Regions from separate parts of the Halomonas sp. HAL1 genome, predicted to be linked through region 2. Evidence: predicted binding sites of a transcription regulator. Region 2 holds the regulator's gene; the other holds the start of a gene.
What was found. Region 2 encodes sigma-54, which starts transcription at its own class of promoters, with help from an activator protein. Its sites were predicted from a motif close to TGGCACNNNNNTTGCTNT; they were not measured.
Positions count from the first base shown of each region.

Region 1: the regulator sigma-54 is predicted to act here: its motif matches at 4,409-4,426, upstream of Q3Y66_RS09360 (ammonium transporter).

Region 1 covers NZ_CP130610.1:1,994,250-2,009,959, forward strand. The annotation lists gene Q3Y66_RS09320 (hypothetical protein) at 1-235, opposite strand, end outside; gene pyrC (dihydroorotase) at 428-1,465, shown strand; gene mtnN (5'-methylthioadenosine/S-adenosylhomocysteine nucleosidase) at 1,481-2,188, opposite strand; gene folD (bifunctional methylenetetrahydrofolate dehydrogenase/methenyltetrahydrofolate cyclohydrolase FolD) at 2,228-3,100, opposite strand; tRNA gene Q3Y66_RS09340 (tRNA-Pro) at 3,358-3,434, shown strand; tRNA gene Q3Y66_RS09345 (tRNA-Arg) at 3,526-3,602, shown strand; tRNA gene Q3Y66_RS09350 (tRNA-His) at 3,683-3,757, shown strand; tRNA gene Q3Y66_RS09355 (tRNA-His) at 3,792-3,866, shown strand; gene Q3Y66_RS09360 (ammonium transporter) at 3,968-4,270, opposite strand; gene Q3Y66_RS09365 (FAD-binding oxidoreductase) at 4,594-5,835, shown strand; gene Q3Y66_RS09370 (putative motility protein) at 5,974-6,183, shown strand; gene Q3Y66_RS09375 (peptide chain release factor 3) at 6,409-7,998, shown strand; gene Q3Y66_RS09380 (TatD family hydrolase) at 8,007-8,774, shown strand; gene Q3Y66_RS09385 (folate-binding protein YgfZ) at 8,786-9,769, opposite strand; gene Q3Y66_RS09390 (hypothetical protein) at 9,943-10,140, shown strand; gene Q3Y66_RS09395 (OsmC family protein) at 10,140-10,547, shown strand; gene uvrB (excinuclease ABC subunit UvrB) at 10,583-12,607, shown strand; gene nei (endonuclease VIII) at 12,612-13,433, shown strand; gene Q3Y66_RS09410 (fumarate hydratase) at 13,630-15,135, shown strand; gene cls (cardiolipin synthase) at 15,245-15,710, shown strand, end outside.
Region 2 covers NZ_CP130610.1:1,554,495-1,570,204, reverse strand. The annotation lists gene Q3Y66_RS07395 (Nif3-like dinuclear metal center hexameric protein) at 1-330, opposite strand, end outside; gene Q3Y66_RS07390 (Do family serine endopeptidase) at 460-1,725, shown strand; gene hisD (histidinol dehydrogenase) at 1,767-3,083, opposite strand; gene hisG (ATP phosphoribosyltransferase) at 3,097-3,750, opposite strand; gene murA (UDP-N-acetylglucosamine 1-carboxyvinyltransferase) at 3,827-5,089, opposite strand; gene Q3Y66_RS07370 (BolA family protein) at 5,100-5,351, opposite strand; gene Q3Y66_RS07365 (lipid asymmetry maintenance protein MlaB) at 5,445-5,783, opposite strand; gene Q3Y66_RS07360 (phospholipid-binding protein MlaC) at 5,780-6,421, opposite strand; gene mlaD (outer membrane lipid asymmetry maintenance protein MlaD) at 6,496-6,960, opposite strand; gene mlaE (lipid asymmetry maintenance ABC transporter permease subunit MlaE) at 6,977-7,777, opposite strand; gene Q3Y66_RS07345 (ABC transporter ATP-binding protein) at 7,814-8,635, opposite strand; gene Q3Y66_RS07340 (KpsF/GutQ family sugar-phosphate isomerase) at 8,953-9,939, shown strand; gene Q3Y66_RS07335 (HAD family hydrolase) at 10,003-10,545, shown strand; gene lptC (LPS export ABC transporter periplasmic protein LptC) at 10,546-11,115, shown strand; gene lptA (lipopolysaccharide transport periplasmic protein LptA) at 11,127-11,636, shown strand; gene lptB (LPS export ABC transporter ATP-binding protein) at 11,648-12,397, shown strand; gene Q3Y66_RS07315 (RNA polymerase factor sigma-54) at 12,521-13,936, shown strand; gene raiA (ribosome-associated translation inhibitor RaiA) at 14,035-14,343, shown strand; gene Q3Y66_RS07305 (PTS sugar transporter subunit IIA) at 14,348-14,818, shown strand; gene rapZ (RNase adapter RapZ) at 14,908-15,710, shown strand, end outside.

The sequences.
Region 1 (15,710 bases), 440 kb from region 2:
AAATATGTATCCACATATCGGTACGGCGTTTGCGAATATGGTAACGACCCAGTAAATAACGCAGCGGGCGATGCGCCCAACAGAACACCACGAGAGCACCAATCACTAACAAACTGGCGAGGGTAGGTTCCGTGCTGCCCATATGGACAGACAGCGAAATTGACCAAGCCAGGCTTAGCCATAACACGCCCTCCAGGCTGGCAATGACATCCGCATAACGCCGCACATTCTGCATAAACAATCGGGCCCTTAACGTTAACCGCGAGCTATCAACCCTAGTCGTTAAGACGGGTTCATTAAGAAAAGTGCCATCATGATACGACACTTGGGCAAATGTGTGGTGCTCGAAGAGTGGATTTATCCAATCGCGCAATTGCGTATACTGTCGCTATCATTTTTCCGACATCACTCCAGTACAGGACTCGCCGTGGACACTGTAACACTGACCCGCCCCGATGATTGGCATCTTCATTTACGCGATGGTGAAGCGCTAAAGGCGGTGGTAGGCCATACCGCCGCACAGATGGGGCGGGCCATCATTATGCCTAATCTAACCCCGCCGATCACCACAACCTCTCAGGCGATTGATTACCGTCAGCGTATCCTAGACGCCTTACCTGCGGGCAGTGCTTTTGAGCCCTTAATGGTGCTTTACCTTACCGATACCACGCCCCCCGAAGAGATTGAACGCGCTGCGCAGAGCGGCATCGTCAAAGCGGTCAAGCTTTACCCAGCGGGCGCCACTACAAATTCTGAGTCAGGTGTGACCGACTTGGCCCATTGTGATGCCACCATTGCCAAGATGGTTGAAGTAGGCATGCCCCTGTTAGTGCATGGCGAGGTCACTACCGCTGAGATTGATATTTTTGATCGCGAAGCGGTATTTATTGAAAACGTAATGAAGCCGTTACTGGAGCGCCACCCAACGCTGAAAGTGGTGTTTGAACATATCACTACTCAGCAGGCCGCAGAGTTTGTCGCACAAGCGCCGGACAGCGTGGCCGCTACCATTACCGCCCATCACTTACTGTTCAATCGCAATAAAATGTTGGTCGGTGGTATTCGCCCTCACTACTACTGCTTGCCGATTCTCAAGCGTGAGCAGCATCGTCAGGCGCTTTTGAAAGCAGCCACCAGCGGTAGCCACAAGTTCTTTTTGGGTACCGATAGCGCGCCTCACTCTCAGGGTGCTAAAGAGTCAAGCTGCGGCTGTGCGGGTGCTTATACCGCCCCCGCCGCCATTGAGCTTTACGCTACTGCTTTCGATGAAATGAATGCCTTGGACAAACTGGAAGCCTTTGCCAGCCTTAACGGGCCGCGCTTTTATGGCCTGACGCCTAACGCTGACACCATGACGTTAGAACGACGCGAATGGCGACTGCCGGAGAGCTACTCCTATGCCCAGGGCGAGGCGATTATTCCGCTATTGGCGGGCGAATCGCTTGGATGGGCCATTAAGGCATAGCCGTGAGATGCCCAGCTAGCCTTGGCTAAGCTGCTTCAGCATTTGATCGACCATGCGCGATGAGTGGTCGGCAGCTACTTCCAAAAACTCATCAAAAGAGAGGTGGTTGTCGCCGCTGCCGGGAATGTCAGAGAGCGCGCGGATCACGACGAAAGGGCACTCATAGAGATAGCATGTCTGAGCAATCGCAGCGCCTTCCATCTCGACGGCCAGCATGGTGGGAAACTGGGCGCGGGTTGCTTCTACGCGCGCGGGATCGGCCATAAAGGCGTCTCCCGTGGCGATCAGGCCTTCGCGGACGTGGACCTCGCCTAATGATGCAATGGCGTTACGGGCAATGTCTCGTAGCGCCGTGTCGGCCTGATAGGCGGCGGGCATCCCAGGCACTTGGCCAATCTCATAGCCAAATACGACGGCGTCAACATCATGATGGCGTACTTCATCAGAGATGATCACGTCACCAATCTTTAAATCGGTGGCAAATCCACCCGCCGAACCGGTATTGATAATGGCGTCGGGTTGGTGGCGCTCCAATAAAATAGCGGTGCCCACTGCCGCGTTGACTTTGCCAATCCCTGACTGCAAAACAATGACCTCAAGGCCGTAACGCGTGCCAGTATGAAAAACAAAGCCCGCATGCTCATAGCATTCTGCATTATCTAACTGAGCTACCAAGGTGCTTACTTCCTGCGCCATTGCGCCAATAATACCAATACGTTGCACTGCGCCATGCTCCTGCATAAAAGGGGGAAAATGTATAAATCAGGCGTGATCCTGGGGCGTCAAATCGTGCCGTTCAGCGGCTTCAAGCGTATTTTCGAGCAGCGTTGCGACGGTCATGGGCCCCACGCCGCCCGGAACCGGGGTGATAAAGCTGGCGCGTTCAGCGGCGGCGGCGAAATCAAGGTCGCCTTTTAGCGTGCCATCGTCCTGGCGATTAATACCTACATCAATCACGACAGCCCCTGGCTTAATCCATTCCCCTTTAACGATGCCTGGCTTGCCAACGGCTACCACCACAATATCAGCGCGGCTAACGTGGTCTTTAAGGTTCTGGGTAAAACGGTGGCATACGGTAGTGGTACAGCCCGCCAGCATCAGTTCAAGCGCCATAGGGCGGCCGACAATGTTAGAAGCGCCGACCACGGTGGCATCCAAGCCGCGTAGCGCGATATCGCTTTGCGCCAATAAGGTCATGATGCCTTTAGGGGTGCAAGGGCGTAGCGCAGGCATACGCTGTGCTAGGCGACCAATGTTGTAAGGGTGAAAGCCATCAACATCTTTATCAGGACGAATGCGCTCTAAAATAGGGCCGGCATCTAAGTGCTTGGGTAGTGGCAGTTGAACCAGTATGCCATCTACGGCCGGGTCGCTATTGAGCTGATCAACCAGCGTTTCTAAGTCATGCTGAGAGGTCGCAGTGGGCAGAGTATGCTGGAAGGAAAGAATGCCTGCCTGTTCGCAGGCGCGGTGCTTATTACTGACGTAAACGTGAGAGGCGGGATCATCTCCTACCACAACTACGGCTAGGCCCGGTGCTCGTGCGCCTGCATCTTTACGTGCGGCAACCTTCTCGGCAACCTGTTGGCGAACAGTAGCAGCGATGGCTTTGCCATCGATTAGTTGGGCAGTCATGTAGAGAAATCCCTGTGGACGTGGAAAAGGGCTAGGCGGTGTCTCGAAGCCTTTTGACGTAATGGCTTTTAAGGCAGTACCTAGTGCTGCTAGCGCAGTTGGCTACGCTTTCTAAGGCGGCAATTTTCGCACGCTAGGGCACCCAGGCAAAGCGCCTTCACGAACAATCACTTTAATGGTTGACTTTAAAATTAAAAATAGTAATATATGCCTCGCTTGAGACGGACCAAGCGGTAGCGTCTAGGGTGATGAAAAATCGGGATGTAGCGCAGTCTGGTAGCGCGCCTGCTTTGGGAGCAGGATGTCGGGGGTTCGAATCCCTCCATCCCGACCACACCTAAACGTGAAAGGTAGTAGCTTGCTTTTTCAAGCTTTGGTTGTGGTCTAGTGCTCATCAGTATTCGTTGTTTCTGAATGCTTTTTGTGCGCCCATAGCTCAACCGGATAGAGCAACGGCCTTCTAAGCCGTAGGTTGCGGGTTCGATTCCTGCTGGGCGTGCCACCTAATTTCAGTGGTAACAACCCGTCAGAGAATCATATCTTCAAGCATTTAATACTTGTTTCTACGTAAGATTGTCTATGGTGGGTGTAGCTCAGGGGTAGAGCCCCGGATTGTGACTCCGGTGGTCGTGGGTTCAAATCCCATCATCCACCCCAGTGACAATATTTGCGTTTCCAGTTTTAGGTTGTGGTGGGTGTAGCTCAGTGGTAGAGCCCCGGATTGTGACTCCGGTGGTCGTGGGTTCAAGTCCCATCATCCACCCCATTACCCCGCATATTCCCTTCTTGTTATCTCCTCTTTTTTAGCTTTTATCTTTCAGCGATTAGGCCCTTTTTAGGGATTTTCTCGTTTCTGGTTTTATATCCCTACGTTCTTATTAACATGTTCTTGCTAGCCGAAGCGTCTAACAGTCTGCCGAATAACCTCGTGCCTACAACGCCGCCAGACGAATCACCAAACATGATGCCGAATCCGATGAGCCAAAAAACACTGACGGCAATCGCAAAGTCCGCTACGTTTTTCATAGCGACATTAATCGCGTTCTTGGTACGCGTTGTGCCAGCCTCTAAGCATAGAAAACCAGCTTGCATCACAAATACCAGAGCGGCTGCCCAGAGTACCCAGAGCGTATCGATCAGCGAGCTATCCAGATTTAGCGTGGCAGGCATGGTGTTTTCCTTTGTCACTAGTACGAGGGCATCTTTTGGTGCGAGCGCTTCTTTTGGTGCTTTATGTGTTTTTCGCAGAGGAGGAGTGGCCGTTACGACGTCGTCAATTGCCTACCGTTCAGGTTGCCTAATAGAAACTAAGCAATTGTTATGCCGCTAATAGTGTTGTCATCCTTTTTAGCTCGCTATGGAGCATTAATTACTTATTTTTGGCTCTAAAACAGCGTTTTCTACTATATTAATGCAGTTGGTTTGGTGATATTTTTCAAATAGTTATTACTTACCAATCATGGTGCTGAATCGACAGCGGGGAGTGCATCAACATGGCGCGTCAAACGGTGGTTTTAGGAGCAGGGATGGTAGGTGTCAGCATTGCCTGGCATCTGCGTCAGCGCGGTCATGAGGTTACCGTGGTAGACCGTCTTCAGCCTGGTCGAGAAACCTCGTTTGGCAATGCAGGCATTATTCAGCGAGAAGCTGTTAGGCCTTACCCCTTTCCACGGGATGTCAAAACGCTCCTGAGCGTGTTGCCTAACCGCCGGGTTGATATTCGCTATCGTCCTGCGGGCATGGTGAATGCTGCTTCTCCACTGTTGCGCTACTGGATGAATTCAGCGCCGAAGGCTTACCAGAAAATCGTGCCGGAATATGCATCTTTGATTCAGCAGTCACTGAAGACTCACGGCCCGATGATTGAGGCTGCCGGAGCGGAACACTTAGTGCGCAGACAGGGATGGCTTGAGCTTTACCGTACCCCTGAAAAGTTGGCCGCACGGTTAAAAGATGCCGAAGAGGCGCGCCGTCTTTATGGTGTTCAATTTGAGCAACTGGATCGGGCTGCGCTGATGGAGAAAGAGCCTTCCCTTAGCGAACATATTATTGGCGCGATTCACTGGCTCGACCCTTGGACCGTGGCCGACCCCGGTGCGCTGGTCGCGGCTTATGCTCAAGCATTCAGCAATGATGGCGGGCGCATTCTGCAGGCGGATATCACCTCGGTTCAGCAGGTGGGTGGCCGGTGGCAGGTAAGTACTGCCGCTGAAACGTTAGAAGCAGACGACGTCGTGGTGGCGCTAGGGCCTTGGGCGGGTAGCTGGCTGAAGGAGCTTGGCTACCATTTCCCCACCTTTGTGAAGCGTGGCTATCACATGCACTACGCCCCACAAGCAGAGGCCAAGCTAAATTACTGGGTCATGGATGCTGAAATTGGCTACCTGCTGGCGCCGATGAATGCGGGTATCCGCTTGACCACCGGGGCAGAGTTAGACCGCCTTGATGCCCCCGCCGACGTTAACCAGCTGGGCGCGGCAGAGAAAGTGGCGCGCAGCGTGTTTCCGTTAGGGGAACGCCGCGATGAAGCCCCTTGGAAAGGTGCGCGGCCGTGCCTGCCCGATATGAAGCCGGTGATTGGTCCAGCGCCACGTCATCCAGGGCTATGGCTTGCTTTTGGTCACGGTCATCAAGGCTTTACGTTAGGGCCCGCTACCGGCCACTTGTTGGCGGATATGATGGAAGGGCAGCCAACGGCTATCGATATGGCGCCATTTCGCGCTGACAGGTTTTAAATAGACCTACCACTATTAACGCTTAGGCAGACTAAGCCGATAGTAATTAGTGATAGCATTCGCAATAGTGATGTTTTTTGCGCGTCACTCAATGCTTTGCTAGTTTGTAGGTACGTTTGCACACCATGAGGTGGAAATATGGATGTAGGTATCAGTAGTGCAGTAAGCGCATCGTTGTACATGAACCAAGCGCAAACCGCTGAGCAGGCTCAAATGCAGGTGTTTAAAGAAGCCTTGGATACGCAAGCTAATCAGGTGACTGAAATAATGGCCTCTGCGAACACTGGCGCGCAGCCTGACTTGGCTAAAGAGGGAAGTGTAGGCACCCAGGTGAATACCTACGCTTGATGTTTTTTTATGGCCCCATTGAAGGCTGCTAGGTTATAAAAACGCTGACTTGTTCAGCGTTTTTTTTGGTCTTTTTCAAGGGCGTCACGTTTGACACCACCCGCGACAACAGCCGCCTCCAAGCGTTACAATTGCCGTAATGGACATAGCTCAACGCGCGTTGGCCAGTTAGCGAGAGCTTCTGATCGAGTGCTGCGGATGAGACCCTATATTTGAAGAGGCACAATGAAAGAGACTCAATTAGCCCGTGAAGCTGAGCTTCGCAGGACATTCGCTATTATTTCCCACCCCGACGCCGGTAAAACAACGATCACCGAAAAGATGCTGCTGTTTGGCAACGCCATCCAGCTAGCGGGCTCGGTTAAAAGCAAGCGCAATGATCGCCACGCAACGTCGGACTGGATGAAAATGGAGCAGGAGCGGGGCATCTCCGTCACTACCTCGGTGATGCAGTTCCCCTATGGTGGGCGTATTGTCAATCTGCTGGATACACCTGGCCACGAAGATTTCTCTGAAGACACCTACCGCACGCTCACGGCGGTTGACTCTGCCTTGATGGTGATCGATGGCGCCAAGGGCGTTGAGGATCGTACGATTAAGTTGATGGAAGTGTGTCGTCTGCGGACAACGCCGATCCTTACCTTTATCAATAAAATGGACCGCGATATTCGTGACCCCATTGAGGTGATGGATGAGGTCGAAACGGTACTCAATATTCAGTGTGCGCCAATGACCTGGCCAATTGGCATGGGGCGCCACTTTAAGGGCGTTTATCACCTGTATAACGATGTGGTTCACCTCTACACCCAGGGGCAAGGCAGCCGTATCCCCGATGATAAGCGGATCGAAGGCCTAAATAACCCTGAAGTAGATGCCGTGTTGGGTGAAGACCAGGCCGAAGAGCTGCGCATGGAAGTGGAGCTGGTGCGCGGCGCATCCCATGAGTTTGATCTGGACGCCTATCGCCGTGGAGAGCTATCGCCGGTCTATTTCGGTACGGCGATGGGTAACTTCGGGGTGCGTGAAATGCTAGATGGCTTTGTTGAATACGCGCCGCCGCCCCAGGCCCACGAAACCGACACCAGGGAAGTCACTTCTGATGATGATCGCTTCACTGGTTTCGTGTTTAAAATTCAGGCCAATATGGATCCCAATCACCGCGATCGCATTGCTTTCTTGCGGGTCTGTTCAGGCAAGTACGAAAAGAACATGAAGATGCGCCATGTGCGTATTGGTAAGGATGTCAAAATTGCCGACGCGTTGACCTTTATGGCCTCTGACCGCTCGCAGGTCGAAGAAGCGTGGCCCGGTGACATTATCGGCCTGCATAACCACGGTACGATTCAGATCGGCGACACCTTTACCGTCGGTGAAGATATGCGCTTTACCGGTATACCGCACTTTGCGCCAGAGCTCTTTAAGCGTGTGCGGTTAAAAGACCCGCTCAAGATGAAGGCGCTGCAAAAAGGCTTGCAGCAGCTTTCCGAAGAGGGCGCTACCCAGGTCTTTATGCCGATGGACAATAACGACCTGATTCTGGGTGCCGTGGGTACCCTGCAGTTCGATGTGGTCGCTCATCGCCTGAAAGAGGAGTACAAGGTCGACTGCTTGTACGAAGGCGTCAATGTGCAGACTGCCCGCTGGGTCTACTGTGAGGATGCTAAAAAACTCGAAGAGTTTAAGCGTAAAGCCAGCACTAACCTGGCGATTGATGGCGGCGGCTATCTCACTTATATCGCGCCGACTCGGGTTAACCTGCAGATGACCCAGGAGCGCTGGCCGGACATTCGCTTCCAACCCACCCGAGAACACTAAGTATTGGTATGTTAATCGACGCGCACTGCCATCTCGACTTTTCTGAGTTCGATCATGATCGAACTGAGGTGGTTGAGGCTGCTAAAGCGGTGGGTGTGGCGCGCTTTGTGGTGCCGGGTACAACCCGGGCCCGCTGGCAACAGGTGCTGGCGCTGAGCGAGCGGGATGACACCTCGGTTTGTCTGGGGCTTCATCCGTACTTTATGCAACAGCATCAAGAGGCCGACATCGAGGCGCTCGACCAATCGCTGGGCGAGCACCCTGAGGCCGTTGCGTTGGGCGAGTGTGGCATTGATGGCCGCTTTAGCGACACACTGGACGCGCAGTGGCATTACTTTGATGCTCAATTGAGGCTCGCTAAGCACCACTCACTGCCGGTAGTGGTGCACTGCGTTCATGCAAACGATAAGGTCGCCAAGCGACTTCGCCAGCTTGCGCTACCTCAAGCTGGGTTAATTCACGCTTTCTCAGGCTCTATTGAGCAGGCGAAAAAATTTCTCGATTTAGGTTTCAAGCTGGGATTGGGCGGCGCGGTAACTTATGAGCGTGCCAAACGGTTGCAGCGAACCGTTAAGGCACTGCCCGATGACGCTTTTGTGCTTGAAACCGACAGCCCTGATATGCCGCTAAGCGGCTACCAGGGCAAGCGTAATGAACCGTGCCGGGTAGCGGAAGTATGTAGTGTGGTGGCTGCCCTGCGCGGGCAAACGGCGGAACAGGTCGCGACCATAAGCAGCCATAACGCCACGACGCTGTTTGGCTTACCTCACGCTTAGAAAGCGGAAGGCTAGTTATTAAAGCCAACCGCCAGCTGTTCGGGGTCAACGCGCTCAATCGTATAGGGCAATGGTAGTAAGGTGGCTGGCGCTCCTGCGAGAAATATGGGCGTTGTTTCTTCCACGACCTTGGTACTCATCACTGCAAGCAGCTCGACGCCGCCTTGTTCGTTAAAGGCGCTGACCACGACTTCGCCCACCGCTTTATCATCACCGTTCGTCAGGCTGGTGCCTACCTCGGGTAGCGCTTCTGATAGTGCTTGCGCCTCTACGCTAATATGCATCAGACGCTTTTTAACCTGCCCGCGAAAGTGGGCGCGGGCGACGACTTCCTGGCCGGTATAGCAGCCTTTCTTGAAGCTAATCCCGCCTAACGCTTCCCAGTTAAGCATTTGCGGTAAAAAGTGATCCTGCTGCGCATCGGTCAACCACGCCAAGCCACTGCGAATATCCTCAAGCTGCCATGCGTTACGGCCTTCGTCGTCGTCCTGGATCGATATTTCGTCGCCATGGATATCGTGCTCGAAACACAATAGCCAACGCGGTGTCTTACCTGGGTAGCGCAGCGCACAGAGCTGATCATTGTTGGTGTGGGTGCCAACCTGCTCTGGGAATTGCAGGCCAAGTTGGTCAGCGAGTGACTGGGCGCCCTCATCGGTGCCGATGAACGTAAGGTTAGGCAGTGCCGTCAGTTCGGCCTTATAGAAGGCGGCGAACTTTTTAAGATGGTTGGCTAAACTCTCTAACAGGGTACTGCTGAGTAGCAGCCGAAAATGGTTTTCCCCCATGCGCAGCAACTGAGCATTGGCTAACATGCGGCCCTTAGGTGTGCAAAAACAGGTCAGCGGCGCAAAGTATCCATCGGCTAGGCTGACTTGGGCGCTAGTCTGGCCTTGAAGGAACTTTTCTGCATCGGCGCCTTTCACATCCAGCGCGGCTAAGTGAGTTAGGCGGACGCTGCCAAGGGCGGTATTGCGTGAGGTAACGGTCGCCATAAAAACTCCTGATCAAAGTGGTGATTTGTCAGCCATTCTACGCTTGCGGACAAATGAGTGTGCACGTATTGCCCTTAAGTGCGGGCAGTCGGCATTAATTGCAAGGCACTATTAGCGTGCTAGACTCTTTCCCTCGTAGGAGTCTTGCATAGGCCAATAGGCAGGGAAACGGTATGGCGCAGCAATCATTAACATTCCAGGGTGTTAAATCGGTCGAGCAGGTTAACAAAATTACCACAGCATTGATGATGCTGGACGGTGTTGACAGCGCCGAGGTGGGCCGCCACGGGGCTGATGTCGATGGACGTGCAAAGCGCGAAACGCTGATTAACGCCATTGAAAAACTCAAGCTAGGCATCAAGGTATCCTAATGCACATACCTATTACCGTCATTAGTGAGCGCAACCATGCCTTTAGGCAGCGTGTTGAAGTCGATGGACTAGAAGATTTGTATGCCGATGTACCGCCAGTGGTTGGTGGCGAGGGCAGTGCCCCTGATCCGCACGACTATTTCGATATCGCCTTGGGCACGTGTAAAGCAGTTACCGTGCAAATGTACGCCAAGCGAAAGGGATGGCTGCTTGAGGGAGTGACCGTCACGGTACAGCGCGATGATAGTCAGGAAAGAAAAGGTATTTATAAACTGAGTGTCGCCTTAACACTGCACGGTATTAATGACCCTGTGCAGCGCGCCAGGCTGGAAGAAATCAGCCATCGTTGTCCCATCCAGCGTTTGATGACCGAGTCCACGGTTGAGATAGAGACACGTCTTGTTTAGTTACCCTTAAAATAGTTTTCCTTTTTGGAGCATCGATGAGCAAAGCCTTTCGATTACAGTCAAAATTTCAGCCTGCCGGTGACCAGCCAGCCGCCATTAAAGAGCTGATTAGTGGCCTGGAGTCGGGGCTTGCCCATCAAACCCTGCTAGGCGTTACCGGCTCGGGCAAAACCTTCACCATGGCCAACATCGTCGAACAGCAGCAGCGCCCGACCATTGTGATGGCCCCTAACAAGACCCTTGCTGCGCAGCTTTACGGTGAGTTCAAGGCGTTTTTCCCCGATAACGCGGTAGAGTATTTCGTTTCCTACTACGACTACTATCAGCCGGAAGCCTATGTGCCTTCGTCTGATACGTTTATTGAGAAAGATGCCTCTATCAATGACCACATTGAGCAGATGCGCCTTTCGGCCACTAAAGCGCTGCTGGAGCGCCGGGATGCGCTGATTGTGGTATCGGTGTCAGCCATTTACGGTCTGGGTGACCCGGACCAGTATCTAAAGATGCGCCTCCACTTTACCCGTGGTGAACTGATCGACCAGCGCGCCTTCCTGCGTCGCCTGGCCGAGCTGCAATACACCCGTAATGATATGGACTTTCGGCGCGGGACCTACCGGGTACGTGGTGACGTGATCGATATCTTCCCCGCTGACTCTGATGAAGAAGCGGTGCGTGTGGAGCTATTCGATAGCGAAATCGATACGATTCGCTTGTTCGACCCGTTGACCGGTGCCGTCAAGGGCGAAGTGCCGCGTATGACCATTTACCCTAAATCGCACTATGTTACGCCGCGGGAAACCATTCTAGGCGCCATTGATGCCATTAAAGAAGAGCTCAAACAGCGTCTTGAGTGGATGCGCAAGCATGAGCGCCTAGTCGAAGCGCAACGCCTGGAGCAACGTACGCTTTATGACATCGAGATGATGCTGGAGTTGGGCTACTGCAACGGCATTGAAAACTATTCCCGCTATCTATCAGGGCGTGCGCCCGGCGAGCCACCGCCGACATTTTTTGATTACCTGCCCGATGATGCACTGCTGTTTATTGATGAGTCGCATGTCAGCGTGCCCCAAGTGGGCGGCATGTATAAAGGTGACCGTTCGCGCAAAGAGACATTGGTGGAGTACGGTTTTCGGCTGCCTTCAGCGCTGGATAACCGACCCATGAAGTTTGAGGAGTGGGAGGCGATTTCCCCGCAGACTATCTTTGTCTCCGCCACCCCCGGGCGCTATGAGGGCGAACACGCCAGTCAAATCGTTGAGCAAGTGGTACGGCCTACCGGTCTGTTGGACCCTGAAATCGAGGTGCGCCCGGCCAGTACCCAGGTGGATGATTTGCTTTCTGAAATTGGTCTGCGTACCGCCGTAGGTGAACGGGTGCTGGTCACTACGTTAACCAAACGTATGGCGGAGGACCTGACCGAATACTTTGACGAGCACGGTATTCGGGTTCGCTATCTGCACTCGGATATCGATACCGTCGAGCGTGTTGAGATCATTCGCGATCTCCGTTTAGGCAAGTTTGATGTACTGGTGGGTATCAACCTGTTGCGTGAAGGGTTGGATATTCCCGAAGTGTCGTTGGTGGCCATTTTGGATGCCGATAAAGAAGGCTTTCTACGCTCCGAGCGCTCGTTGATACAAACGATTGGCCGTGCTGCTCGTAACGCTCACGGCAAGGCGATTCTCTACGGCGACCGGATTACTGACTCGATGCGCAAAGCCATCGATGAAACCGAGCGTCGGCGAGCGAAGCAGACTGAGCACAATCTAGAGCATGGCATTACGCCGACGACGATAACGCGTTCGGTGTCCGATATTCTGGAAGCCGCCCAAGCGCCGGGCAAAAAGAACAGCCGTCGGCGCGGCAGTGAACGCAAAGTGGCGGAAAGCGCCGCTGAGTACGATGTGTCCACCATGAATAAGCATGATCTGCTGGGTGCGATTAGCAAGCTTGAGGATGCCATGTTCGAAGCAGCGCAAAACCTGGAGTTTGAAGAGGCGGCGCAGCTGCGCGATCAGCTCCATCAAATGAAAGAAAAACAGCTGGCGCTGGGCTAGCGGCATGCCAGAAGGGCCAGAAATTCGTCGGGCGGCCGATCGTGTTCAACAGCAGATAGGCGGTCGGGTAATTGATGAAGCTTGGTTCGCCTTTCCCGAGCTTGCCAGCCAAGCAGACTCTTTCACTGGTGTTCAGGTGTCACGGGTAGATACGCGTGGCAAAGCAATGCTGATCCGGTTTGCTGATGAGCGGGTGCTTTACTCACATAATCAACTCTATGGGGTTTGGAAGCTGCATAGTGAGGATAAACCTCCCGCCACAAAGCGCACGTTACGCGTTCGTTTGACGGCAGAAGGGCGCTGCGCAAGTCTTTACAGCGCTTCCGATATCTCGCTTTGGCATCGCGACAATCTCACCGAGCACCCATTTTTGGCCCGTTTAGGTCCTGATTTATTGAGCCAGGATGTAACCCCCGCGGATGTTCTGCAGCGATTAAATCTCAAGCAGTTTCACCGGCGAAGCCTGGGTGCGCTGTTGCTCGATCAAGGATTAGTGGCGGGGCTCGGCAATTATCTGCGCTCTGAAATCTTATTCTTTACCCAGTTGCCAGCTAGCGCTCGGCCGATAGGTCTCACCACCAATCAACAACAATCGCTTGCGCGCTCTATTATCGAAACAACTCGGCAAGCGTACCAAACCGCAGGTGTGACCAATCGAGAGGCCTGGATTGAACAGGCTAAAGCAGCGGGTGAGTCACGTAAGCAGTGGCGTTTTGCGGCATTTGATCGCGCAGGTCTTGAGTGCCACCGCTGTGGTTCGGTGATCGAGCGCCGAATGGTGGGATCGCGAAGGCTCTACTATTGCCCGCATTGCCAAGGCAGTTAATAGCTTCGATGATTTTATACCGTTATCTTGATTGTTGTTAGCAATAACTAAAACGCTAATTTCTGTAGCCAGAACACTACCGAGGAGTGCTGCCGACAGCAGGGCAATACGGTATACTGGCCACACGCTAAGACGGCACCTGCGCCGATGCGCAAGAATGCCGCTGACTAGACGATAACCTAGGAGCTGTTAGTCCATGACCGTGATTCGCCAGGACGACGTTATTCAAAGCGTTGCCGATGCTCTGCAGTACATCTCTTACTATCATCCCAAAGATTTTATTGACGCCATGGCAGCCGCCTACGAGCGTGAAGAGAACCCCGCTGCTAAAGACGCTATTGCGCAAATTCTGATTAATTCGCGTATGTGCGCCACAGGGCATCGCCCGATTTGCCAGGACACCGGCATCGTCACCGTGTTTGTTCACGTGGGCATGAACGTTACCTGGGAAGCGGACATGAGCCTTGACGACATGGTCAACGAAGGTGTTCGTCGCGCTTATTTACTGCCTGATAATGTCCTACGTGCCTCGGTGCTAGCGGATCCTGACGGCAAGCGGGCCAACACCAAAGACAATACACCGGCCATTATTCACCACCAAATTGTGCCTGGAGACACTGTCGATATTCACGTGGCTGCGAAGGGCGGTGGTAGTGAAGCCAAGTCTAAATTTGCCATGCTTAATCCTTCCGACAGCGTCGTGGATTGGGTAATGGAACAGCTGCCGAAGATGGGCGCAGGCTGGTGTCCGCCCGGTATGCTGGGCATTGGCATCGGCGGCACCGCTGAAAAAGCGATGATGATTGCCAAAGAGGCGCTACTGGATCCCATCGATATTCAGGATCTACAGGCCCGCGGGCCCAGTAATCGCGCTGAAGAGATACGCTTAGAATTGTTTGATAAGGTCAACAAAAGCGGCATCGGTGCCCAAGGGTTAGGCGGCTTAACCACCGTGCTGGATATTAAAGTAAAAGACTATCCTACCCATGCCGCCAATAAGCCTGTAGCGATTATTCCCAATTGCGCAGCAACCCGTCACGCCCACTTCACCCTGGATGGCACAGGCCCAGCGGCGCTAAAAGCCCCGAAGCTTGAGGACTGGCCGGAAATCACTCGCGAAGCAGGCGATAACGTCAAGCGTGTCAATCTTGATACCGTTACGCCCGCTGAGGTCAAAACTTGGCAGCCAGGCGATACGTTGCTGTTGAACGGTAAACTGTTAACCGGCCGCGACGCTGCCCATAAGCGTATGGTGGATATGTTAGCCAAAGGTGAGCCGCTACCTGTCGATATGAAAGGGCGCTTCATTTATTACGTAGGCCCGGTTGATCCCATCGGTGATGAAGTAGTGGGGCCCGCTGGCCCAACGACCGCCACGCGAATGGATAAATTTACCCGCACCATGCTAGAAGAAACTGGCCTGTTAGGTATGGTAGGAAAAGCAGAGCGTGGACAAACCGCCATTGATGCTATTCGTGACAATGAGGCGGTGTACTTAATGGCGGTAGGGGGTGCAGCTTATCTGGTTGCTCAAGCGATTAAAAAATCCCGAGTCGTCGGCTTTGAAGATTTAGGCATGGAAGCGATCTACGAATTTGAGGTCGAAGATATGCCGGTGACGGTTGCTGTTGATAGCCTGGGCACATCGGTGCATCAAACCGGGCCTGCGAAGTGGAAAGAGATTATCGCTCAGTCGGCGTAACAAGAATGATAAGACTGATTAGGCTTTGAACGCCTAGGTTTTTAAGCGCATAAGGGCCTCGCTGACGGCGAGGCCTTGTTCTTTGTGAGGGCTTTATAAGGACGTGGCTATGACCTCCTGGTTGCTAGGGACCAGCATCTTATTGATACACTTATTGGGTATCGTTTCGGCCATTATGGCGTTAATGTCCAGTCGCACCTCTCAAGGGGCAGTGGCATGGATCATATCGTTGCTTACGTTTCCCTATGTCGCGCTTCCTGCTTACTGGTTTTTTGGACGGCCTCGATTTTATGGCTATGTGTCTGCGCGGGGGCAGCGTGACACTGTTCTACGCCGCGTGCTGGTACGTTACCGAGCTAATGTAGAGCCTTTTGTGGCGCCCTCTAGTAATGCAGATATTCAGGCGGTTGAGCAGCTTGCCATGATGCCCTTAACCTATGGTAATCACGCCACGTTATTAATCGACGGATCAGCGACCTTTGAAAGCCTTTTTGACGGCATTGATCGTGCCGAACAGTATGTATTGATACAGTTTTTTATTGTCCGCAGCGATGCTCTCGGGCAGCGCTTGAAAC
Region 2 (15,710 bases):
GTTATTGCCCATTTCGGCGTGAGCATCCAACGGTAGGTGGTACGCCAGCAGGCTGATATCATTATCAAGCAGTGTTTTAATCCGCTTCTGCTTCATACCGGTGATCGCAACGGGTTCGTTTTTCCAGAAATAGCCATGATGGACCAACACCATATCCGCCTGCCAAGCAACGGCTTCGTCCAGCAAAGCCTGACAGGCTGTCACTCCCGTCATAACGCGTTTAACGTGCTCACTACCCGCCACTTGCAAACCATTAATCGTATAATCTTTAAACTGAGCAGCGCGCAGCTGATGGTCACAGGCTGCCACTAATTGGTCACGATGAATCATATTGCGTCCTTTTATTGATTTAACTGCACCCGTGAGGAACTTGCTAAGAAAGTGTTACCATTAAAACATTGTAAAACTCGCGGCTTTTTATCGCGAACAGTGAGACTGACTCGTTAAGGAATTTATTACATGCGACGCTATGTGCTGCCTTACCTATGGCCTGTTGTTACTGGCGTACTGCTCGCTGTGGTGATTCTGTTTGCGCTCCCCGAGCAACTTCCCAACCCATTTCGTGATTCACCGCCACAGGCGCCTCAATCTCCGGCCCCGGTGATCTCTACGGTCCCAGCGGCAGTGGAACCCAACCCTAATCGCCCAGCTCCAGAAATACACCAAGCTGCACCTCTATCCCGCAATAAGGGCCCGGTGAGCTATTCACGAGCAGTCGAACAAGCAGCGCCGGCCGTGGTTAACATTTATTCATCACGTATTGTGGAACGCGATCAGCACCCACTGATGTCGGACCCCTTCTTCCAGCAATTTTTTGATAGCCAGGGCGACGATGCGACGACTCACCAGCGGATGCTTTCCAGCCTAGGCTCTGGGGTTATTGTGAGTGAAGACGGCTACGTATTAACCAATCACCACGTTATCAATGGCGCCGACGAAATTCAGGTGGCGTTACGTGATGGGCGCGAAACGTTGGCCGAAGTGATTGGCACCGACCCTGAAAGTGATTTAGCCGTGCTGCGCATTAATTTGGACGACTTGCCGGTTATTGAACTGACCGATTCTGCCGATGTAGCAGTGGGCGACGTAGCGCTGGCCATTGGTAACCCTTTTGGGGTCGGCCAAACCGTCACCATGGGCATTATTAGCGCCACGGGGCGTAATCATCTAGGGCTCAACGCCTATGAAGATTTTATTCAGACAGATGCTGCGATCAATCCAGGCAATTCTGGCGGCGCGCTGGTCAACCCTGACGGTGCCATGGTGGGTATTAATACCGCCATTTTCTCACGTTCAGGTGGCTCCCAGGGTATTGGGTTTGCGATCCCCGCCAACCTTGCCCACAGCATCCTAGATGAACTGGTTACGCAAGGGCGTGTGATTCGTGGCTGGCTGGGTATAGAGGCACAAGCGCTGTCACGTGAGCTAGCGGCCTCCTTTGGGCTGCAAACACCTCAAGGCGTTATTGTTGCCGGTGTCGTCAGCGGCGGCCCGGCTGCGCTAGCAGGCCTAGAGCCTGGCGATGTACTACTCGCCGTGGACGGAGAGCCCATTCTGGATGCTCGCTCCACGATGAGCGAGATCGCCTCAATACCGCCCGGCACGTCGCTACCATTAACCATTGTGCGCAGCGGTGAGCGTATGGAAATGACACTGGAAGTAGGCGAACGCCCGCTTCCCGCTATTCCGATTAATGAAGAGGTGCCCGGCCAACGCGACTCATAGCGGTAACAGCTTGAGCGCGTTGACAAGGTGCTAGGGGGGCATCAATCGCGAATACGGTACTCAGCTGAGCGGGCGTGGGCGGTTAATGACTCGCCCCGCGCCAATACCGAGGCAATTTTACCCAGCTCAGACGCACCGCCTGCCGAGCAGTGAATAATCGAAGAGCGCTTCTGGAAATCATAGACACCCAGCGGTGACGAGAAACGTGCCGTTCCAGAGGTAGGCAGCACGTGATTGGGGCCCGCGCAATAATCTCCCAGCGCTTCGGCAGTGTAACGTCCCATAAAGATCGCCCCGGCGTGACGAATATCGTCCAACCAAGTGCCTGGCTCAGCCACCGAAAGCTCCAGATGCTCAGGGGCGATCCGGTTAATTAGCGTAATCGCTTCTTGGGCGTCCTGACAGTGTACTAGCGCTCCACGTCGGCGCAGCGATTCACGCACAATCTCTTCGCGCTCTAAAGTCGGCAGTAGGCGCTCAATCGCGGCCTCAACGGCAGCTAAGTGCGCTTTATCCCAGCTCACCAAGATCGCCTGAGCATCTTCGTCGTGTTCGGCCTGGGAGAACAGATCCATTGCCAACCAATCAGGATCAGTCAGCCCATCGGACACCACCATGATTTCCGAAGGGCCGGCAATCATATCGATCCCCACCTGACCAAACACCGCGCGCTTAGCCGTGGCTACATAAATATTGCCTGGGCCCACTATCTTGTCGACGCGAGGCACTGTTTCTGTGCCATAAGCAAGCGCAGCCACCGCCTGAGCCCCACCAATCGTGAACACATAGTCGACCCCGGCCAGATGGGCCGCCGCCAGCACCAACTCATTGAGCACGCCATCCGGCGTAGGTACTACCATGACGATCTCACGTACACCGGCCACATGGGCAGGAATCGCATTCATCAGCACCGAAGAGGGGTAAGCCGCCTTTCCACCCGGCACATAGATACCGGCGCGATCCAGTGGTGAGACTTTCTGCCCCAGCACCGTGCCGTCAGCCTCTTCGTATTGCCAGGAGCTGGGCTTTTGGCGCTCGTGATACTGCTTAATGCGCTCGGCGGCACTGGATAGCGCCTCACGCTGTTCAGAAGGCAGGTGATCAAACGCCTGCTTCAACTGCTCAGGTGTGAGTTGCAATTCGTCCATTGAGCTAACAGAAAGCCGATCAAAGCGGTTGGTAGCTTCAATTACTGCGGCGTCGCCTCGCTGTTTAACACTGGCAAGAATTTCTTCTACGCGCGCCTGAACTGCTTTGTCTGACACCCCTTCCCAATCTAACAGCGCATCAAGCTGATGGTTAAAGTCTGCATCGCTTGTCGACAGGCGTGAAATGGTGGCATTACGTTGTTCGCTCATGGGTCACCTCATGTCATTCAGCAAGCTGTGCCTGACGCTTTTTGACCGCGCTGTCTAGGCGAGCCAGTAACGGCTTAATGCGCTCATGCTTCATGGTCATGGCCGCCTTATTCACTACTAGTCGGGTGCTGATATGGGCGATTAGCTCACGCGGCTCCATACCATTCGCCCGCAATGTATTGCCGGTATCAACGATATCGACAATTTCGTCCGCTAGGTTCATCAGGGGCGCAAGCTCCATGGCGCCATAAAGCTTGATCACTTCGGCTTGAATGCCCTGCTCGGCGTAATAGCGACGGGCCACATTCACAAACTTAGTGGCTACCCGGCGCCGGGCACGCGCAGGCAACTGGCCGGTAACGCCCGCCGTCATCAACTTACAGCGAGCAATCTCCAAATCCAGCGGCTCGTATAACCCTTCAGCGCCGTGCTCAAGCAGTACATCTTTCCCAGCGATACCGACATCCGCGGCACCCAACTGAACGTAGGTGGGCACGTCGGTTGCGCGGATAATCACCAGCTTGACGTCTGGCAAGTTGGTGTCAAACAGCAGCTTACGGCTTTTGCTCAGATCCTCGACGGGCGTGATGCCCGCATCGGCCAGCAGTGGCAGCGTTTCTTCCAGAATGCGGCCCTTCGAGAGGGCTAAAATCAGTTGCTTACTCATCGTTTAGGCCAGTGGTTAATAGCATGCAGCGCCAGTAGCATGCAGAATTAGTAGCAAGCGAGTTTGGTCGCATAGTTTAGCCAGGAATACGGCGAATGCGCGCGCCTAGTAACTGCAATTTTTCTTCGATGCACTCGTAGCCACGGTCAATGTGATAGATACGATCGACCAGGGTTTCGCCTTCGGCCATCATCGCTGCAATCACCAGCGAAGCGGAAGCGCGTAGATCGGTCGCCATGACAGGCGCGCCGGAAAGCTTCTCGACCCCTTCTATTAATGCGGTATTACCTTCCAGCACTATATTGGCGCCCATGCGATTAAGCTCTTGAACGTGCATAAAGCGGTTCTCGAAGATCGTTTCGACCACTCGAGAGTGCCCCACGGCCACTGCGTTCATAGCTACGAACTGCGCCTGCATATCGGTTGGAAACGCAGGATAAGGCGCCGTGCGAATATTCACCGCCTTTGGGCGTTTGCCGTGCATATCCAGAGCAATCCAATCGTCACCGCTGGTAATCTCAGCACCCGCCTCTTCCAACTTGGCGATGACCGCATCCAGGATATCCGCCCGGGTGCGCTTTACCTTCACTCGCCCACCTGTCATGGCAGCGGCTACCAGAAACGTGCCCGTTTCAATACGGTCGGGCATGACATCGTGTTCGCAGCCGTGAAGTTTCTCAACGCCCTCAATGGTAATAGTGTCAGTACCTTGGCCGCTGATTTTAGCGCCCATCTTGATCAAACACTCTGCCAAGTCGACGATTTCTGGCTCGCGGGCAGCGTTCTCTAGAACGGTTTTGCCATCGGCCAACGTCGCCGCCATCAATAGGTTTTCGGTACCGGTTACTGTCACGGTATCAAAGTAAATCGTCGCGCCTTTCAGGCGGCCATCGACCCGCGCACGGATGTAGCCCGCTTCAACGCGAATCTCAGCACCCATGGCCTCCAAACCACGAATGTGCAAATCCACCGGGCGCGAACCAATCGCGCAGCCACCGGGCAGCGACACATCGGCTTTACCGAAGTGGGCAAGCAGTGGCCCTAACACCAAGATGGAAGCACGCATCTTTTTAACCAGCTCATAAGGTGCGTGGCATTGGGTCACCTGAGAACCATCTAACTGGATACTCAGCTTCTCACCCATTACCGGCTCAACCCCCATACGACCAAGCAGCTCTAAGGTGGTGGTAATATCCTGCAGGTGCGGCAAATTACCAATCACTACGGGGCCGTCGGCCAACAGGCTGGCACACAAGATGGGTAACGCTGCATTTTTGGCACCGCTCACCCACACTTCACCGTCTACCGAACCATTGCCGGTAATGATTAATTTATCCATGGAGCGACCGTTACTGGACGTTTTCCGGTGCAGTTTGCCACTGCGCCGGAGTAAACGTTTTGATACTAATGGCGTGGAGCGCGCCAGAGGCGATCTCATCACTGAGAGCAGCGTAGACGAGCTGCTGACGTTTGACTGGAGAGAGACCTTCAAAGGCATCGCCAACCGCAATCACCTGAAAATTACAGCCTTCACCCTGAATATGGAACTGACATCCGTCTATACGGGATTCAAGCAGTGCTTTTACCTCGTTGGGTTGCATGGCGCAAAAAACTCCTTTGGGGTCGTCGATATTAATAAACGTAATTGGGTCGACATAATAAAGAAAAGCAACGCGCTTGGCGATGGCGTAGCTTTAAACAGCCAAGGTCGCTGATGGATGATCAATTAATGCATCCAGTTCGGCTAATGAGGCAAGTCGGCGTAGAGGGGCTGAAAAGCGGATAGCCTGAACCTGGATTTCACGCTGCCGGCACGTGCGCAACCATTCAAACAGCACGCTGATGGCAGCACTGCTGGCTTTTTCAACGCGGCTAAAATCCAGTGTTAGTGAAGTTAACTCGGCTTGCTTGAGCCACGTAACGCCGCTGGCGGCCAAATCGGCCGCCAACGTCACATCCACATCACCGACTACCTGCAAGGTAGCGTCTTCAGCATCCACCGTGACACCGGGGCGTGAAAAAAGGGTTGTCACGCATCGCCCCCCTGCTCAAGCTCTTCAACACCCACCTCAGGCGACCAACCGTCGATGACAACATCATAATCGCGATTATTATCACGCATGGCTTGGTCGAACTGATTGCGGAACGTCAAGCCCAGGTTAATGCCATTTACGATCACATTGACCACCCGCCACTCGCCATTAGAAAGCCTTAAGCTATAGCTCACGGGATATACTTGCCCGTTATTCGCCACCACTTCCATCGCGACACTGGCTTGATCGTCATAGCGCTGTGCTTGCTGGGCATCCAGCACTCGCAGCTCGTCATAATCAAATGTCACCAGTCCACGGGTATAGGTATCAATCAATGTTTGACGAAACACATCGGCAAAACGGCTGCGCTGCTCTGGGGTGGCGTTACGGAAATAATTACCCATCACACTGGCACCGATATAGCGAAAATCAGCCACTTGATCGAGATTTCTATCCACTAATGCCTCAAGCTCACCAAGATTATTAGCGTAATAATCTTTACGACCCTCAAGGTCTTCCATTAGTGATTCAACATTATCGCGAACCAATGCTTCAGGGGACTGGCTCTGTGCTAGGGCCTGTAGCGGCACCACTAACCCCACCATGATCATACCCACCAGCAACCAACGACTTACCATCCCGTTTACTCCTTTCATAACCATTATCTCCCGACCCGTTAATGCACTGGGTTCGTGTCTCATTATTTGAAACATTAATTACTTGCCATGTTGGACACAAATTGCTGGATAAGTTCTTCCAACACCAGCGCCGACTGGGTATCACGAATCGTGTCACCCTCCTCCAACACCTCAGGGTCACCGCCTACGCTAAGGCCGATATACTGCTCACCTAATAAGCCAGCAGTAAGAATAGACGCTATCGTGTCTCTGGAGAGCTGGCCTTCCAGCTCGCTGTCCAGGCTTAGCACCACCCGTGCATCGAACCACTGCGTATCCAACTCAATAGATTCAACGCGCCCCACCGTCACCCCCGCCATAGTGACCCGGGCGCGAGGTTTTAAGCTGCCAATATTGGCAAAATTGGCCTCCAACTGAAACGACTGAGCGGGTGCGGAGAGTGTCAGCCCACTAACACGCAAGCCGAGGAATACAAGTCCCAAAATGCCAGCAATCATAAACAGGCCAACACCGAACTCCATGGTTTTACTGCGTCTCATGAAACTGCTCCACCCATTAAAGGCCGCCAAACATGACGGCAGTCAACACAAAATCAAGCCCCAGAACTGCAAGCGACGAATACACTACCGTGCGTGTGGTAGCACGAGATATGCCTTCTGAGGTCGGCACCAGGTCGTAGCCCTGAAAGACAGCAATCCAGGTCACCACCAGCGCAAACACAGCGCTTTTGATCATGCCATTGCCAATATCACTGACAAAAGCCACATTGGCCTGCATGTTGCTCCAGTAGGAGCCCTCAAAAACACCCAACCACTCTACGCCCACCAAGTAGCCACCCCAGATACCCACCACACTAAAACCTACGGTTAGAATGGGTAGCGATACAAAGCCCGCCCATAGCCGCGGAGCGACCACCCGGCGCAGCGGATCAACACCGATCATCTCCATACTGGTGAGCTGCTCGGTGGCTTTCATCAAGCCAATCTCAGCAGTCAATGCCGAGCCCGCACGGCCAGCAAACAGCAGCGCGGCCACCACAGGCGCAAGCTCACGCAGCAATGACAGCGCCACCATCTGCCCAAGCGCCTGTTCAGCGCCGAAATCGACCAGAATGGTATAGCCCTGCAGTGCCAGCACCATGCCGATAAACAGCCCAGACACCAACACGATGGCAAGCGAAAGCACACCGACAAAATGCATCTGATGCAACCATAAGCGCCAACCCGCACGGGATGGCACACCGACAGCGGATTGGAAGAGAAACACCCCCGCACGGCCTAATGCTTCCATTAAATCGCACCCTCGACGCCCCAATCGGGTAATACGCGCGGTACCGTTAGAAAATTTTGACTGCATTTGTCCTTGCCCTGTATTTACCCTGCATTGAAGCCATTAGCCTGTCTTTGCCATCGGGGGCTCGCCCAAAATATCGCGATAAAACGCCTCAGCGGGATAGTGAAACGGCACTGGGCCATCGGGCTCGCCATGAATAAACTGGCTAACCCTGGGATCTTGATTCGTATCTAAGGTTTGCGGCGTACCATGGGCAACCACCTGACCATCAGCAATTAAATAGAGATAGTCTGCAATGCTCAGAGTTTCTTTAATATCGTGAGATACCACCACAGAGGTGAGTTGCAGCGCTTGATTAAGGCGCTTGATAAGCTGCACTAAAACGCCCATAGAGATGGGATCCTGACCAACGAAAGGTTCGTCATACAGGATCAACTCCGGATCCAGCGCCACGGCGCGAGCCAGTGCGACCCGACGCGCCATGCCTCCCGACAGTTCTGCGGGCGTCAAGTGACGCGCACCGCGCAGCCCGACCGCCTGCAGCTTAAGTAGCACTAGGTCGCGCACCATGGTATCGGGCAAATCAGTATGTACGCGTAACGGAAAGGCAACGTTTTCGAATACATCTAAATCGGAAAACAGCGCGCCACTTTGAAATAGCATTCCCATTCTCTTACGTAACGTAAATAGCGCCTTACGAGATAGCCGATGAACATCTTGCCCATCAATCACTATCCGCCCACGCTCAGGGGTCAACTGCCCGCCGATTAGCTTAAGCAGTGTGGTTTTACCAGTACCGCTTGGCCCCATAATCGCGGTTACTTTGCCGCGAGGAATCGTCATATTTATGCCGCGAAAAATCTCGTGATCGCCACGTGAAAAATGGAGGTCTTCAATTTCAATAAATGGAGCATCTATCATGGATCAGTTGACTCTTAACGAGGCGCACTTGGGTTAGCCATCATACCCTACTTGCGGCTATCGCGATTATAAAACAGTGTTTCTAAAACATTATCAAACATTGTACTATAACGCTACAAAACACGTCGGTACGCTTGAGTGTTTCTACTGGCCTACCCATTTATTGATAGCGAACCGGTAGCAGGCCGCCTTATCGTCAAAACGCACCCGGGCTAACGTCTCCAACTACTATCTCAACGACTGCCTATAAAGGGTGCCAAGATGTTATTCTTGGTGGTTACTACTTTTTATATGTTCAAGGATTAAGAGAAAACGCTATGCGCCAGCCTCTCGCTCCACCCAGCCTACTACGCGAAAGTGCATTGCGTACGCTGCAAATTGAGCAGGCAGCCATTGGCGGCCTTCAAGCCAAACTAGACGAAAGTTTTGACCGTGCCTGCGAGCTAATTCTCGCCTGCCAAGGCCGCGTGGTGGTGACCGGCATGGGCAAGTCGGGGCATATCGCAGGTAAGCTGGCGGCCACACTTGCCAGCACAGGCACACCAGCTTTTTTCGTTCACCCTGGTGAAGCCAGCCACGGCGATTTAGGCATGATCACCCGTTCCGATGTGGTATTGGCGCTGTCTAACTCGGGTGAAACCGCCGAAGTCACTGCGCTCTTACCGCTGCTTAAACGCCTGGGTACGCCGCTAGTCAGTATGACAGGCCGCCCCAACTCCACGCTGGCTAAACACGCTGATGCGCACCTGAACAGCGGCGTAGAGCGTGAGGCATGCCCGCTCGACCTGGCCCCCACCAGCTCCACCACGGCGGCGCTCGCCCTGGGCGACGCTCTGGCTGTGGCGCTGCTGGAAGCGCGCGGCTTTACCGCTGAAGATTTTGCCCTTTCCCACCCTGGTGGCAGCTTAGGCAAACGCTTGCTGCTGCGCGTTAGAGATCTTATGCACGACGGTGAGCGACTGCCCCAAGTCCCCCTGGGAAGCCCGCTGCGCGACGCGTTATTGGAAATCACCCGTCAAGGGCTAGGCTTTACCTGCGTGGTAGATAGCGATGGCCGCCTGGCCGGGGTATACACTGACGGTGACCTTCGACGCACGCTCGACCAGTTTCACAACCTGCGCGATGTCATCGTTGACGATGTAATGACCCGGCCGGGCAAGTGCATCGGCCCCGATATCCTTGCGGCGGAAGCGGTACGCATCATGGAAGAGAGCCGCATTACGGCGCTAGCAGTGGTTGATGAACAACAGCGTCCTATCGGGGCGCTACATATGCATGACCTGCTTGCCAGCGGCGTTATTTAAGACAGCGGCGTCATTCAGCAATATTACCGACCCGCTTTACGAATTTATTGATAAGGAGGTTCTATGACCTTACCTAATGCGCTACTTGATCGACTCCGCCGCGTGCGCCTATTAGCGTTGGATGTTGACGGCGTACTGACCGACGGCCGCCTCTACTTCCAGGCTGACGGTATCGAAATCAAAGCATTTCATACTCAGGATGGTCATGGGCTGAAGCTTCTCAAGCGAGTGGGTATACATGTAGCGCTGGTGACGGGCCGCGACTCTCCCATGGTGAGCCAGCGCGCCGCATCACTGGGCATCGACCTGGTCCATCAAGGCTGTGAAGACAAGCTTGCCATCCTGCGCGGGCTTTGCCAGCGTCTCGATATAGAGTTAGAGCAGGTGGCCTACTGTGGTGACGACCTACCTGACTTGGCCGCTATTAAGCGTTGCGGCGTCGGCATTACCGTCCCTAATGCGCCCGATTACATGCATACCCACGCCGACTGGACCACGGAACGTCTAGGTGGCCACGGTGCCGTCCGCGAAATCTGCGATACGCTGCTTGAAGCTCAAGGGCACTGGAGCGCGGTGCTCGACACCTACCTGCACGGCCGCAATTAAATGGTTAAACGCTTTAAAGTACGCATCTGGTTAGCCGGACTGGTGATTGCCTTAGGGGCTTTATTGGTATGGCTTGACCCCCGCGGGCCTCAAGACATTAGCATCGATCCCGACGCGCAGGCTCAAGAGCCAGGCCACGTACTGGAAAATGCTGAAATCACCCTGTTCGGCGATAACGGCAACGTTATGCAGTCGCTAAAAACGCCGCGGCTTATTCATACGCCGCAGCGAAGCGAAACCTGGACGGAAGAACCTCAAGCGGTACTGTATGATAGTGAGAATCGTCAGTGGCTGGCTAGCGCCGAAGTAGGCACGCTCAACACTGTTACACAGGCCCTGCTGATGTCTGGCTCGGCCAGACTGATCGCCCCGGATGAAGGCTGGCAGCTTGATACCGAGCTATTGCATTATGATGGCCTTAATCAACATGCTTGGAGTGAAACACCGGTATTACTGCAGCAACCACCCCAGCAAATGAGCGCTTCACGTATGGACGCGTGGCTTAACACCAGCCAGGTCCGCCTAAATGATAATGTGCGCGGCACACACCCCCCGGCCACGCAACCTTAAGAGGAGCCGCCATGAAAGCCATTATTTATACAGCCCTTTTCTCCACCACTCTTTTTGCCCTCACGATGCCGTTATCGGCAATGGCCCAAACGTCACAACAAGCCCCTGTAGAAGTAGAAGCCGACCGCTTAGATCTGGACCAGCGGGCGGGCACCGCCGTTTACACCGGGGATGTAGATATTCGCCAAGGCGAAATGCAGTTGCGAGGCGAACGGGTAGAGATCGAACGCAACGAGGCTGGCGAACTATCGAAAGCGACATCCACCGGCGAACGCGCCTACCTGCGTCATCAAGTTGAAGGCCAAGATGGCCCCACTGAAGGCTGGGCGCGACGGATTATTTATCACGTCGCTGAGCGCCGCGTAGAGCTGATTGACCAAGCCGAGCTGATCCAGCTCGAGGATACGTTCACCGGCGGGCGCCTTGAGTATTTTATTGACCGTGAAGTGATTCAAGCACGCTCTGACGTTGACGGCAGCGAGCCCCAGCGCATACGTATGACCCTTCAGCCTGAACAATAGGGAGCCAAGCCTTGGCAACTACAGACACTGCGCCAATCAAAACCCTATATGCCCATCACTTGGCCAAAAGCTATAAGCGACGTCGAGTCGTTAAAGACATCAATTTAGAGATCTCCCAAGGCAGCATCGTGGGCTTACTGGGCCCTAACGGCGCGGGCAAAACCACCTCGTTTTATATGATTGTGGGGCTGGTGAAATCCGATGCTGGCAAAGTGGGTATCGACGATGTAGATCTAACCCGCGCCCCAATGCATGAACGCGCTGCGGCGGGTATCGGCTACCTTCCGCAAGAAGCGTCTATTTTTCGTAAATTATCGGTTGCCGATAATATTATGGCGATACTCGAAACACGCAAAGAACTCAGCCGTAGCGACCGCGAGCAGCGCCTGGAAGCGCTACTTGAAGATTTTCACATTACCCATATTCGCGACAACCTGGGCATGAGCCTTTCAGGCGGTGAACGCAGGCGTGTGGAGATTGCTCGCTCACTGGCGACAGAACCCGCATTCATTCTGCTGGACGAGCCCTTTGCTGGCGTAGACCCCATTTCGGTGGGCGAGATCAAAACCATTATTCGGGCATTAAAGCAGCGCCACATCGGCGTACTGATTACCGACCACAACGTTCGCGAAACCCTGGATATTTGTGATATCGCCTACATCGTGGGCGATGGTCAAATCATCGCCAGCGGCTCTCCAGCCTCGATACTCACTAACCAGAAAGTGAGGGAGGTTTATTTAGGCGCTGATTTCCGCCTCTAGCTTATTTTTCACTTCTAATTAGCGCTCTACAACAACTTTACTACCAATGGCATGCTTATTGCACTTGCACCTGAGACCTACTCGCACTAGGGTGGAGCATTCTGATTAACGAGTGGTTCTCAGATGGTCATGAAAGCTTCTCTTCAACTGCGCATGGGCACACAGCTGACCATGACACCTCAGCTGCAGCAGGCCATTGCCCTGTTACAGCTATCAACGCTGGACTTACGTCAAGAAATTCAGCAGGCCCTAGATGCCAACCCCATGCTGGAACAAGAGGATGAATTTGGCGAACAGGCTGTCAGCGAGCCCAAAGAGGAAGAGTGGTCAGAGAGCATTCCCACCGAGCTCTCGGTAGATAGTGACTGGTCTGATACCTACCAAGATATGGGCAGTCACGGTGGCACCAGCAGCGAAGGACCTGATTTTGAGCGCCAAGCGGCTGGCCAGAGTCTTCATGGGCACTTGCTGTGGCAGCTAGCCATGACTGATTTTGGCGCGCGAGAGCAACTTGTCGCAGAAAGTCTTATCGACGCGTTAGATGCTAATGGCTATTTAACTCAGCCGCTCAACGACATACGTGAAGGGCTTCGCGCTCAAGGTATCGACGGGCTTAGCCAGCGCGAAGTAGAAACCATTCTGCTTAAGCTTCAGCAATTTGAGCCAACAGGAATATTCGCCCGCGACCTGCGGGAGTGCCTGATGCTGCAGCTGGCCACTCTTCCCGATGATACGCCGTTGCTGGTTCCTGCCCGCCGCTTAGTACGGCAGTTTCTGGAAGCGCTCGGCAAAGATGACATGCGCTTACTAAAACGCCGCCTGGGACTCGATGATAACCAGCTGGCTGATGTCATTCTCCTCATTCGTAGCCTTGATCCACGCCCGGGCAGCGCCTATGGCGATACCGATGATAGTTATGTAACGCCCGACCTGGTCGTACGCCATGACCACGAAGGCTGGCACTTAGAGCTCAATCCTGAGGCATTGCCAAGGCTGCGCATTCAGCCCGACTACGCAAGCTTAATAAAGCGTGCGGATAAAAGTCAGGACAATCAGTTTTTAAAAGAACACTTGCAGGAAGCACGCTGGCTGATCAAGAGCCTCTCTAGCCGCAACGATACGCTACTGCGCGTTGGACGCGAGATTATCACCCGGCAAATTGGCTTTTTAGAACACGGCGAAGAAGCCATGAAGCCGCTCATATTGGCCGATATCGCCGAGGCCGTGGAAATGCACGAATCGACTATTTCCCGGGTAACCACTCAGAAATTTATTCATACGCCTCGCGGCGTATTTGAACTCAAATACTTTTTCTCAAGCCAAGTCAGCGGCCAGGATGGAGACAGCCATTCAAGCACCGCTATCCGCGCTCGGCTTAAGAAATTGGTTCAAGAGGAGCCGCCAGGCAAGCCGCTTTCTGATAGCCGCTTAGTCACGCTATTAGGAGAGGGGGGAATTCAAGTAGCGCGTCGAACGGTGGCTAAATACCGTGAAGCCATGGGCATTCCCTCCTCTAGCGAGCGACGTCGTTTGCGCTAGCACAAATCAACGTTTTAGGGAAACTCTCGACAAGGGCTTTGCAACGCGGCAAAAAGGGTTACAATCGAAGTACAGTCCGATGGATAAGGAGTACGTCAATGCAAGTTAATATCACTGGTCATCACGTAGAACTGACTGACGCCTTGCGTGACTATGTCAACGAAAAGCTTGAACGTGTAGAGCGCCATTACGACAACATAACCACGGTGCAAGTCACCTTATCTGTGGAGAAAGAGCGCCAGCAGGCCGCCTGTACACTGCACGCAGCAGGTGCTGATTTACATGCGGAAGCCCTAGACAGTGATATGTACGCCGCTATTGACGCATTAGCGGACAAAATTGATCGGCAACTCGTTAAACATAAGGAAAAAGCACAAGCTCGCGCCCAAGGCGCAGGCGTGCGTTAATTCAATGACGTTGGAAACCATACTCCCCCCGGAACGGGTTCTCTTTGACGTACCCGGGGGCAGCAAAAAAAGGGTGCTGGAATTTTTCAGCACCTTTATTGCCCAAAATATCCCCAGTCTGGACAGCCAAGAAGTGTTTAGCCGTTTAATTGGCCGTGAGCGCTTAGGCAGTACCGGGATTGGTAACGGCGTGGCTATTCCCCATGCGCGTAGTCCTCACTGCTCGGCCCCGATTGCTGGTTTTTTAAAACTCGCAGAAGCGATTGATTTTGATGCTATCGACGGCGACCCGGTGGATCTGGTGTTTGTATTGCTAGTTCCAGAAGAGGCTGATGACACACATCTCTCTCTGCTCGGCCAGGTAGCTACCATCATGAACGATGCGGATACGCGTCAGAAACTGCGTAAAGCAGGCAGCCAGCGCGAACTACTTGAGTTGCTTACCGCTAAAATTCGTGAGCAAACAACCTCCTGAAAGCCTAAACCTGCCAAGCGGTACTCAACGGCAGGTTGTTTTGCGCTCGCCACCCTTAACGCAGCTTGATCAAAGCAAAGAGAGACTCTATGCAACTTGTGATCATTAGCGGCCGCTCTGGGTCAGGTAAATCTATCGCCTTACAAGCGCTTGAAGATCTTGGCTACTATGCGATTGATAACCTCCCTGCCATGTTGCTGGGGTCGTTGGTGGACGAATTACGCGACCAGGGCGACCGCGCCCATTTGGCGGTCAGTATTGATGCCCGTAACTTGCCTGGCGCCCTGGCACGACTGCCCTCTTTATTAGAGGATTTGCGGCAACGTAAAATTGATTTTCAAGTGATCTATCTGACCACTGATGCGCGCATCTTACTTGAGCGTTACTCCGCAACACGGCGGCGGCACCCGCTGACGCGCGATAGCGAAATGACGCTTGAAGAGGCTATCAATAAAGAAGAAGAAACGCTGCTCGACATTCGTGATCTAGCCGATTTATTGATCGATACCTCGCGGCTATCAGTTCACGATTTGCGTCGTCGCATTACCGACCAAGTCGCCCATCAGCGGCGCGACAAGCTCACGCTGACGCTTGAGTCGTTTGGTTATAAGCGCGGTGTACCGTTGGATGCTGATTTGGTTTTCGACGTGCGCTGCCTGCCAAACCCATATTGGGACCCAACGCTACGCCAATTCACAGGCCGCGATGCGAACATAGTGGCCTTCTTAAGCGGTTATCCTATCGTAGACGCCATGACTAACGATATTCAGGCTTGGCTTGAGCGCTGGCTGCCCGCTTACCAAGATAGCCAGCGTAGCTACATGACTATCGCGATTGGCTGCACCGGTGGGCAACACCGCTCGGTCTATATGGTCGAACAGCTAGCAGAGCG